2 regions of the Micromonospora sp. NPDC005172 genome follow, and region 2 is predicted to be linked to the other one. Evidence: riboswitches for the same ligand, from Rfam matches in the RefSeq annotation. Region 2 holds a riboswitch; the other holds the start of a gene.
The links. A riboswitch is a leader RNA that binds a small molecule or an ion and turns the genes downstream of it on or off. The one in region 2 is predicted to bind cyclic di-AMP.
Positions count from the first base shown of each region.

Region 1: another riboswitch for cyclic di-AMP. It lies ahead of ABZV06_RS08020 (hypothetical protein); the one in region 2 lies ahead of ABZV06_RS05535 (transglycosylase family protein).

Region 1 covers NZ_JBEXIL010000008.1:118,221-121,151, reverse strand. Annotated here, with positions in the region: gene ABZV06_RS08025 (SGNH/GDSL hydrolase family protein) at 1-705, opposite strand, end outside; cyclic di-AMP (ydaO/yuaA leader) riboswitch at 961-1,092, shown strand; gene ABZV06_RS08020 (hypothetical protein) at 1,146-2,165, shown strand; gene ABZV06_RS08015 (hypothetical protein) at 2,256-2,783, shown strand; gene ABZV06_RS08010 (SRPBCC family protein) at 2,830-2,931, opposite strand, start outside.
Region 2 covers NZ_JBEXIL010000005.1:131,170-138,307, forward strand. Annotated here, with positions in the region: gene ABZV06_RS05515 (YafY family protein) at 1-785, opposite strand, end outside; gene ABZV06_RS05520 (VOC family protein) at 881-1,318, shown strand; gene dinB (DNA polymerase IV) at 1,376-2,563, shown strand; gene ABZV06_RS05530 (hypothetical protein) at 2,685-3,032, shown strand; gene ABZV06_RS05535 (transglycosylase family protein) at 3,107-3,784, opposite strand; cyclic di-AMP (ydaO/yuaA leader) riboswitch at 3,784-3,954, opposite strand; gene htpG (molecular chaperone HtpG) at 4,176-6,092, opposite strand; gene ABZV06_RS05545 (SDR family oxidoreductase) at 6,287-6,985, shown strand; gene ABZV06_RS05550 (hypothetical protein) at 7,083-7,138, opposite strand, start outside.

The DNA.
Region 1 (2,931 bases), on a different contig from region 2:
CGCCAGCAGGTTCGGGTACCGGTGGTTGGTGTTGTAGGACGAGCTGTGCCCCTCGGTGATCGACGCGCCCAGGGTGACCACCGCGCCCGTCGCGGCACTGTTGATCACCTCCAGGTCGGAGACGATGAAGTAGCTGGAGAACTGCTGGATCACCGACAGCGACTGGGCGCCGACGACGTTGCCGTTGGCCATGTACTGGTCGGAGAAGGCGAACTGCTTGCTGGAGACGTTCTCGGCCCTGGTGGGCGCGTAGAAGCTGATCGCCACGTCGGACTCGGCGAGCACCTGGAAGGACACCGGGTCGCTGACCGCCTCGCCGCCGGCCGGGATGGTCACCGACGACTTCCCACCGAAGGTCACCGCCTTGTCGGTGGACAAAACGATCGACGAGCCGGAGGACCGACGCGCCACGTGGAAGTCCTGCAGCGTCAGCGCCTTGGTGTTGAACACGTTGGACAGCCGAAGTCGGGCCTGTGTGCCACCGATGCTCGTGCGCACGATCTGGCGGGTCGTGGTCTGCGCCGGGAAGACCCCACCGGCGTTCTCGTACGCCGTCGACCAGGTACCGGTCCACCCGTCGGCTGCGGTTGCGGTTGTTGCCGTGGTCGTGGCGGACGCCGCCGCGCCGCTCGTACCGGGCTGAATGACGGCGGCCGCGACGAGCACGGCAACCGTCGAGACAACCAACGATCTGCGAAGCTTCACTACTAGATCCATCCTGATAAGTCGATTGGCCACTCGGCCCAAACAAAGAAACCCTATCGGCAGCGTGAGCAGTACAGGAGGTCCCCGAAACGGGACGCACGCTCCAGCACCCATGAGCCGCGAGAGGGACCTCAGGGCAGACCATCGACCGATGGTGGCGGCGGAGACACCTTCCGTCACATTGACTACAACCAGCCCCAGGGATACCGGTAAGCTCGGTCCCGGCCTCCACCCGGCGGCGCCTCCCGGCGCCGGTGGTGGCCGCCGCCTAATCGCCCGACAGGGCGAACCGGGGAACCATGTTCCTGGGGTGCATCCGCGTCAGCGGTAGGGATCTTCCGTCCCGAACCCGTCAGCTAACCCGGTCGGCGGCTGACGGAAGGACATGCGTAGTGGCACCAGCACGACCACCCGCCGCCCGACTCGCGGCCCTGATCGTCATGATGGTCACTCTCGGCATCGCGCTCCCGGTGGGCGCCGCCACCGCCGCTCCCCCCGGCGGCCTGCGGGCCGCCGCAGCGCCCGACAGCGACGAGGAGGGCGGCACACCCGCGCTGCGGGCCCAACTCGATGCGGCCAGCAAGGGCTACCTGGACGCGAAGCGCGCCCTGGACACCTCAGTCCAGCGGCAACAGCAACTCGCGGTCAAGCTGAAGACCACCGAGGCCGAGATGACCGTCCGCACCGGCAAGGTCGGCGAGATCGCCGGCGTCGCGTACCGGACCGGCCGCCTCGGCACCGTCTCGGCCCTGCTGAACAGCAACACTCCCGAGGGCTTCATGGACCGGGCGGCCGCGCTGGACGTGGTGGCCGCCAACGAGGACCGGGTGCTGCGGGACCTGCACACCATCAGGGACGAGGCGAACCGCACCCGCGTCGCCCTCGACGGCGAGATCCGTGAACAGCGCAAGCAGGTCGAGGTGATGGCCAAGCGCAAGGAGCAGGCCGAGCGGGCCCTGACCGTCGCCACCACGAAGGCGCGCACCACCGCCGCCGACACCAGCTCCAACCGCGGCACCTCCACCGCCAACGCCCAGCCCGCCCCGCGCAACTCCAACGGCTCCTGGCCGTCCGAGTCGTGCAGCATCGACGACCCCACCCCGGCCAGCGGCTGCATCACCCCCCGCACCCTGCACGCGCTCAACCAGGCCAAGGCCGCCGGCTTCACCCACTACGTCTCCTGTCACCGCTCCGGCGGCTCCGGCGAGCACCCCAAGGGCCGGGCCTGCGACTTCGCCGCGGCGAAGGGCGGGTTCGGCGGGGACGCCAGCGGTGCCGACAAGACGTACGGCAACAACCTGGCCGCGTACTTCATCCGCAACGCCGACCGGCTCGCGGTGCTGTACGTGATCTGGTACCGCCAGATCTGGCTGCCCAGCAGCGGTTGGAAGTCGTACAGCGGGGCGGGTGGCGACCCCTCCAGCGACCACACCAACCACGTACACCTGTCGGTGTACTGACCGGGACCGTCCGGGGTACGTCAGCGGGCGTACCCCGGACGTCGTCGGCGGTCGGACGACGACCGCGGGCCGGGCCGGGAGCATTCCGGTATGCCGAGAATCGCGCCCGCCACCCGCAAGGCACTGCTCACCCTGCACCTGGTCACGTCCCTCGGCTGGCTGGGGACCGACCTGGTGCTGCTCACTCTCGGCATCGCGGCACAACGCGGCGCCGATCCGAACGTGGTCTACCCGGTCGCCAGGCTCGTCGGCACCGTGCTCTTCGCGCCGCTGAGCGTGCTCGTCTGGCTCGTCGGCGTCGCCAGCGCCCTGCTCACTCCCTGGGGCCTGCTGCGCTACCGGTGGGTGCTCATCAAGCTCGTCATCACGACGGTGATGGTCGGGCTGGTGCTGTTCCTGCTCACCCCGAACCTGCGGGAGGCTGGCGCGCTGGGCGCCGCGCTACCCGCCCGGGGCCGCGCCGACCTGGTGATCGCGCCGGCGGTGTCGACCACCCTCATGATCATCGCGACGGTGCTCTCCACGTACAAGCCCTGGGGACGCCTACCCCGGCGCGGCACGGCGCAGGTGCGGCCCGCACGGGGCGCGGCGTTGGGTCAGGCGACAACCAGGAAGTAGTGGCCACGAGCCGCGTCGACGCCACTCCTTGCTGGATCGAGCGCGATCATGCCGCGTGCGTGTCCAGGACCGTGGCGAGGCGTGCCGCCAGGGCGAGGTGGGCGGCCCGGGCCTGGCGGAAGGCGTACCGGAACAGGGGTGTCGGCGC
Region 2 (7,138 bases):
ACCCGCCCCACCTGGGGCGGCACCAGCTTGCGCACCTGGTCGACCGTCGCACGCACGCGTGCCCGGGCGAGATAGCGGTACGACGCCTCGGTCACGGCCCGCTGCACGAAGGCGACCGGGTCCGGATGCTCGCGCGTCCGGAAACGCCAGGTCGTCGCGACAGCGGCAGCCATCCGGTCCAGGCGGAACGTCCGCCAGTCGTCGCGGTCCACGTCCCAGGCCATCAGGTACCAGCGGCGACCTGTCGTGACCATCCGGACCGGCTCGACCGTCCGCTCGTGTCGCCCACCGTTGCGTGTCTCGTAGGTGAAGCGCACCCGTACGGCATCGCGGCAGGCCCGGGCCAGCGTCACCAGCACCTCGGCGTCGACTTCGGCCACCGGACCCATGAGCGTCTCCGTGGAACCGTGCACCGCCCGTACCTCGGCGCGCAACCGTGCCGGCATGACCTGGTCGAGCTTCGTGAGGGCCCGAAGGGCCGCCTCGCCCGCGCCGGCGATCGTGCCGCCCGAGGCGAGGCGCAGCGAGACCGCCGTCGCGATCGCCTCCTCGTCGTCGAGGAGCAACGGTGGCAGGCGGGTGCCCGCACCGAGCTGGTAGCCACCACCGACGCCCGGCGCCGCATGCACGGGATAGCCCAGCGCGCGCAGTCGCTGCACGTCACGGCGTACGCAACGGTCGGTGACACCGAGTTCGGCGGCGAGGTCCCGAGCCGTCCAGGATGGCCGCTGCTGGAGCAGCGCCAGCAACCGCAACACCCGCTCGGTCGTCGCCTCGACGGTCACGCACCGATCGTTACACGAATTGCGGAACGCTTCTGTCCGCTATCCACGAGAGGCTGGACCCATGACCGACCAGGATCACGAGACAGGGAGCTGACATGGCCCGCGACATCCAGATCACCCTCGACTGCGCCGACCCTGCCGCGTTGGCGGCGTTCTGGGCCGAGGCACTCGGCTACCAGGTGCAGGACCCGCCCGGGAACTTCGAGTCCTGGGAGCAGGCGCTCGACGCGATGGGGGTGCCGCCGGAGCACCGCAACGACGCGTCGGCGGTGGTCGACCCCGAGGGTTCGCGACCACGGCTGTTCTTCCAACGGGTCCCCGAGCCCAAGCAGGTCAAGAATCGCGTACACATCGATGTGCGGGCCGCACCCGGACTGGAGGGTGACGAGCGGATGGCGGCCCTGGAGAAGGAGGCCGAGCGGCTCGCCGCGCACGGCGCCACCCGGCTCAGCCGCCACGAGCCCGCTCCCCCGCTGGGTGCCGGTCACCTCGTCATGGCCGACCCGGAGGGCAACGAGTTCTGTCTCGACTGACGCCACGTCCGCGCAGGTCACTGCCGCGACCACCGGATGCCGTGCGAACATGTGTACGTGTCGCCCGGTGCCAACATCCTGCACGCCGACCTGGACGCCTTCTACGCGTCGGTCGAGCAGCGCGACGATCCACGCCTGCGCGGCCGGCCGGTGATCGTCGGCGGGGGCGTGGTCCTCGCGGCCAGCTACGAGGCGAAGGCGCGGGGCGTCCGCAGCGCGATGGGCGGCCAGCAGGCACGCCGGCTGTGTCCGGACGCGATCGTGGTGCCGCCTCGGATGTCGGCGTACACGGCGGCGAGCCGCGCGGTCTTCGAGGTCTTCCGGCAGACCACTCCGCTGGTCGAGGGGATCTCCATCGACGAGGCGTTCCTGGACGTGGGCGGCCTGCGGCGGCTGGTCGGGTCACCGGCCGACATCGCGGCGCGGCTGCGCCGGGAGGTCCGTGAACGGGTCCACCTTCCGATCACGGTGGGTGTGGCCCGCACGAAGTTCCTGGCGAAGGTGGCCAGCGGGGTGGCGAAACCAGACGGCCTGCTGGTGGTCGCACCGGACGCCGAGGCGGCGTTCCTGCACCCCCTCCCGGTCGAACGGTTGTGGGGCGTCGGCCCGGTCACCTCCGCGAAGCTGCGGGAGCACCGGATCCGTACCGTCGGCGACGTGGCCCGGCTCGGTGAGGCCGCGCTGGTGTCGCTGCTCGGGTCCGGTGCCGGTCGGCACCTGCACGCGCTGGCGCACAACCGTGACCCACGCGCGGTGCAGGTCGGTCGCCGACGCGGCTCGATGGGTGCCCAACACGCGCTGAGTCGTACCCCGCACGCCCCGGCGGAACTGGACGCCATCCTCGCCGGTCTGGTCGACCGGGTCACCCGCCGGATGCGCGCGGCCGGGCGGTCCGGTCGCACCGTGGTGCTGCGGTTGCGCTTCGGCGACTACAGCCGGGCGACCCGCTCGCACACCATCGGCAAGGCGACCGCGGACACGACGCCGCTGCTCGCCGCGGCGCGCGCGTTGCTGCGGGCGGCCCGGTTCGAGATCGACGGTCGTGGTGTCACGCTGATCGGTGTGTCGGTGGGCAACCTGGACGACAGTCCGGTCCAGCCGGAGTTGCCGTTCCACCGCGACCCGGGCGCGGAGTTGGACGCAGCGGTCGACGCGGTCCGCGACCGGTTCGGCTCGACGGCGCTCACCCGTGCGGTCCTGCTCGGCCGGGAGCCGGGTGTCGAGATGCCGCTGCTGCCGGATTGACCGATCTGCGTGCGGTGTCCACGCGCCCAGTTGCGACAGGAGACACATCACAGCAGGTCGGCGGTTTAGCCGGCAGCCGACGGGTGACCCTTGTGGGGTACAGCCTGACGAGGGGGGGCACATGTCCGACGACACCAGCAACCGATCGAGCCGCCGCGCCGAACGCCCGCACGACGTGACCGACCCGCTGCTCTGGCAGCTCGCGGTCGACGTGCTCGAGGCCCACGAGCCCGACGACGAGGGGCACTGCCGCAATCTCCAGTGCGCCGGCCAGGCCTGGCCGTGCGCGGCCCGCACGAGCGCCGAGCAGTCGGTGCGGCTGGCCCGCAGCACCCCCGACTCGGCCGAGATGACCGTCGACGGTGACGCCGCCGGCACCGGCTGGGCGACCGCGCCGGCACCGCGCTGGGGCTGGAACGGCGAGGCGGCAGCGCGCCGCGAGCCGAGGAAGGCCGCCTCGGCGGCGTGACGCGTACCGCGCGGAGACCAGCAGACGAACGAACGCTCGGCCGGTGACCCGGCCGAGCGTTCGTCTGTCGAGCGTCAGAGAGCGAGTCGCTGGCCCGGGAGGATCAGCCCCGGGTCGGCGCCGACCAGCTGCCGGTTGCGCTCGTACAGGGCCTGCCAACCGCCGGCCTGGCGGTGCCGCTCGGCGATCTCCGACAGGGTGTCGCCCGGCTTGACCACGTACGTGTCGCCGCTGGCCGCCGGGGCGGTCCGCTCGTGATTACGGGTCGCCGGCTGGTCGCCCCGCGACGACCGCTCCTTGCCGGCGGTGGACTTCGACGAGCCGGTGGACGACTTCGTCGAGGGCTTCGCGGTGGACTTGGTCGACGTCGTGGCGGAGCCGCCCGACGAGCCGCCCTTGCGGCCGCAGGTCGGCCACGCGCCGATGCCCTGCCCGTCGAGCACCTTCTCGGCGATCGCGATCTGCTCCCCGCGGCTGGCCAGGTCGGCGCGGGCGGCGTACTTCGTGCCGCCGTAGCCGGCCCAGGTGCCCTGGGAGAACTGCAACCCGCCGTAGTAGCCGTTACCGGTGTTGATCTTCCAGTTGCCGCCGGACTCGCACTGGGCGACCGCGTCCCAGTTGACGCCGGCCTGGGCCGGAGCCGCCGGGCCGAAGAGGGCGACGGCGCCGGTGACCGCGCCGACGGCCAGGGTGCCGACGGCGACGCGGCGGGTGGTGACCCGTCGATGACGGGGTGTGTACGCAGACGTCATGGTTCGTTCCTCCACGCCGGCGAGGTGAGCTGTCGGGTTCGGGCCGAGGAGCCCGGCCGCACGGTGGCGGCTTCACCCCGAGGTGACATGCACCGAGGAACGTTGGGTCCCCCGCTCCTGCCCGGGTTCTGTTTCCGACGACCGGGGGCAGGATTTGGCGTTGCCGGTCGCGGCGTCCACGGTGGTGGACCCGACCGACGGTAGGCACGGTCGGTGACGGTCGCCCACCGCTTGTGAAGTTGTTCACCGGCCCACGCGGGGCGCTCCGGCCAGCGGTTGCGGACGACGTCCACCTGTGCACCGACCATGATGGACCGTTTCCGATCAGGGTCGACGTCCACCTGCCAACCGGCCGGCGGACCCCCGGATCGGGTCCGCCGGCCGGGGGTGATCAGAGAGTGCGCGCCAGCCGGTCCGCGAGCGTACGGGTGAAGCGTGCCGGATCGGCCAGCTCACCGCCCTCGGCGAGGACCGCCAGGCCGTACAGCAGCTCGGCGGTCTCGGTCAGCGCCTCCGAGGAGTCGCCCTGCTCGTGGGCCTTGCGCAGCCCGGCGACCAGCGGGTGACCAGGATTGATCTCCAGGATCCGCTTGGTCGTGGGGACCTCGTGCCCCATCGCCCGGTACATCTTCTCCAGCGTCGGCGTGAGGTCGTGCGCGTCGCCCACCACGCAGGCCGGCGAGGTGGTCAGCCGCGACGACAGCCGGACCTCCCGGACACTGTCGGCGAGGGTCGTGCCGAGCCACTGCACCAGCGCGCCGAACTCCTGCCGCTGCTGCTCGCGCTCGGCCTCGGCCTGCTGCTTCTCCTCGTCGGTGTCGAGGTCGACCTGGCCCTTGGCGATCGAGCGCAGCGGCCGGCCGTCGTACTCGCCGACCCGCTCGATCCACACCTCGTCGACCGGGTCGGTGAGCAGCAGCACCTCGTGACCCTTGGCCCGGAACGCCTCCAGGTGCGGGGAGTTCTCGATGGTGGCCCGGGACTCGCCGGTGGCGTACCAGATGTCGGTCTGGCCGTCCTTCATCCGCGAGACGTAGCCGGCCAGGTCGGTGGGCTCCGCCGCGTCGTGGGTGGAGGCGACCGACAGGATCTCCAGCAGGGTGTCGCGGTTGTCGGTGTCGTCGATCAACCCCTCCTTGACCACCGCGCCGAACTCGGTCCAGAAGGTGCGGTAGCGCTCGGGGTGGTTGGCCTTCAGGTCCTTGACCGTGGCGAGCACCTTGCGGACCAGGCGGCGGCGGACGATCTGGATCTGCCGGTCCTGCTGGAGGATCTCGCGGGAGATGTTCAGCGACAGGTCGTGCGCGTCGACGACACCCTTGACGAAGCGCAGGTATGTCGGGACCAGCGCCTCGCAGTCGTCCATGATGAACACGCGCTTGACGTAGAGCTGGACGCCGCGGCGGCCCTGCGGGGAGAACATGTCCAGCGGGGCGTGGCTGGGCAGGAACAGCAGCGCCTCGTACTCGAAGGTGCCCTCGCCCTTCATGTGCACGACCTCGAGCGGGTCCGCCCAGTCGTGGCTGACGTGCTTGTAGAACTCGTTGTACTCGGCGGCGTCGACCTCGTCGCGGGAGCGCGCCCAGAGCGCCTTCATCGAGTTGAGGGTCTGCACCTCGCTGGTGGCCGCCTCGCCCTCGGCGCCCGGACGCTCGACGGTCATCCGGATCGGCCACGCGATGAAGTCGGAGTAGCGCTTGACGATCTCGCGGACCGTCCACTCGGCGGTGTAGTCGTGCAGGTTGTCCTCGGTGTCGACCGGCTTGAGGTGCAGGGTCACCGAGGTGCCCTGCGGCGCGTCGTCGACGGCCTCGACGGAATAGGTGCCCTCGCCGGCGGACTCCCAGCGGGTGCCGCCGGTCTCGCCGGCCTTGCGGGTCAGCAGGGTGACCCGGTCGGCGACCATGAACGCGGCGTAGAAGCCGACGCCGAACTGCCCGATCAGCTCCTGCGAGGCGCGGGCGTCGGCGGACTCGCGCAGCTGGCGCAGCAGCTCGGCGGTGCCGGACTTGGCGATGGTGCCGATCAGCCGGACCACCTCGTCGCGGTTCATCCCGATGCCGTTGTCCCGGACGGTCAGCGTGCGGGCGTCCCGGTCGACCTCGATGGCGACGTGCAGGTCGTCGGTGTCGGCGACGAGATCCTTGTCGACGAGCGTCGCCAGCCGCAGCTTGTCCAGGGCGTCGGACGCGTTCGAGATGAGTTCCCGCAGGAAGACGTCCTTGTTCGAGTAGATCGAGTGGACGACCAGTTGCAGAAGCTGACGCGCCTCGGCCTGGAACTCCAACGTCTCGGCCTGGTTGCTCACACCGTCTCCCCTTCTCGGCTCGTGCGGAGGTTCGCGCAAAGGATACGAGCCGTCACCGGCGTACACGTGTGCGCCTCCGGGTCGTATTCCCGATTCCCGTGCGCCCGGCGCGTGACCTAGCTGACTTTGCTCAACAGAAGCCAGCCGGATAGCGTTCGGTGCGACAAGCCCCGCCACGAACCTGGAGCAACCCCATGAAGATCGCTGGAAGCACCGCCCTCGTCACCGGCGCCAACCGGGGCTTCGGCCGGCACCTGGCCGCCGAACTCGTCTCCCGGGGCGCGACCGTCTACGCCGGCGCCCGCAACCCCGACAGCGTCGACCTGCCCGGCGTGACGCCGGTCCGGTTGGACATCACCGACCCCGCGTCGGTGGCCGCCGCCGCCGAGCTGGCCGGTGACGTGAACCTCCTGGTCAACAACGCCGGCATCGACAGCCGGGCGGACCTCCTCGACGGCGACCTGGACCTGATCCGGCTGGAGCTGGAGACCCACTACCTCGGCAACCTGTCGATGATCCGGTCCTTCGCCCCCGTCATCGCCGGCAACGGCGGCGGCACGGTCCTCAACGTGCTCTCCGTGCTGTCCTGGGTGAATTTCCCCCTGCACGGGGCGTACGGCGCCGCGAAGTCCGCCGAGTGGGCGATGACCAACGCGCTGCGCCTCCAGCTCGCCGAGCGGGGCGTCCGGGTCGCCGGCCTGCACGTCGGTTACATGGACACCGACATGGCCGCGACCGTCACGGGCGCCAAGTCGGACCCGGCGGTGATCGCCCGGCTCGCCGTCGACGGCATCGAGGCCGACGCGTACGAGATCGTCTCCGACGACATCAGCCGACAGGTGCAGGGCGGGCTCGCCGGCGGGGTCGCCGCGCTCTACCCGCAACTCCCCTGACCGTGGACGCCACGGGCCGCCGCCGGGAGCATCCGGCGGCGGCCCGTCCTCGGTTACGCGGCCAGCTCCACCCACGCACCGGCTCGACATCCGTCGCTCAGCAGCCGCCGCAGCTGTAGAAGAGGATGTCCCAGTGGCTGCCCTCCTTGGTGT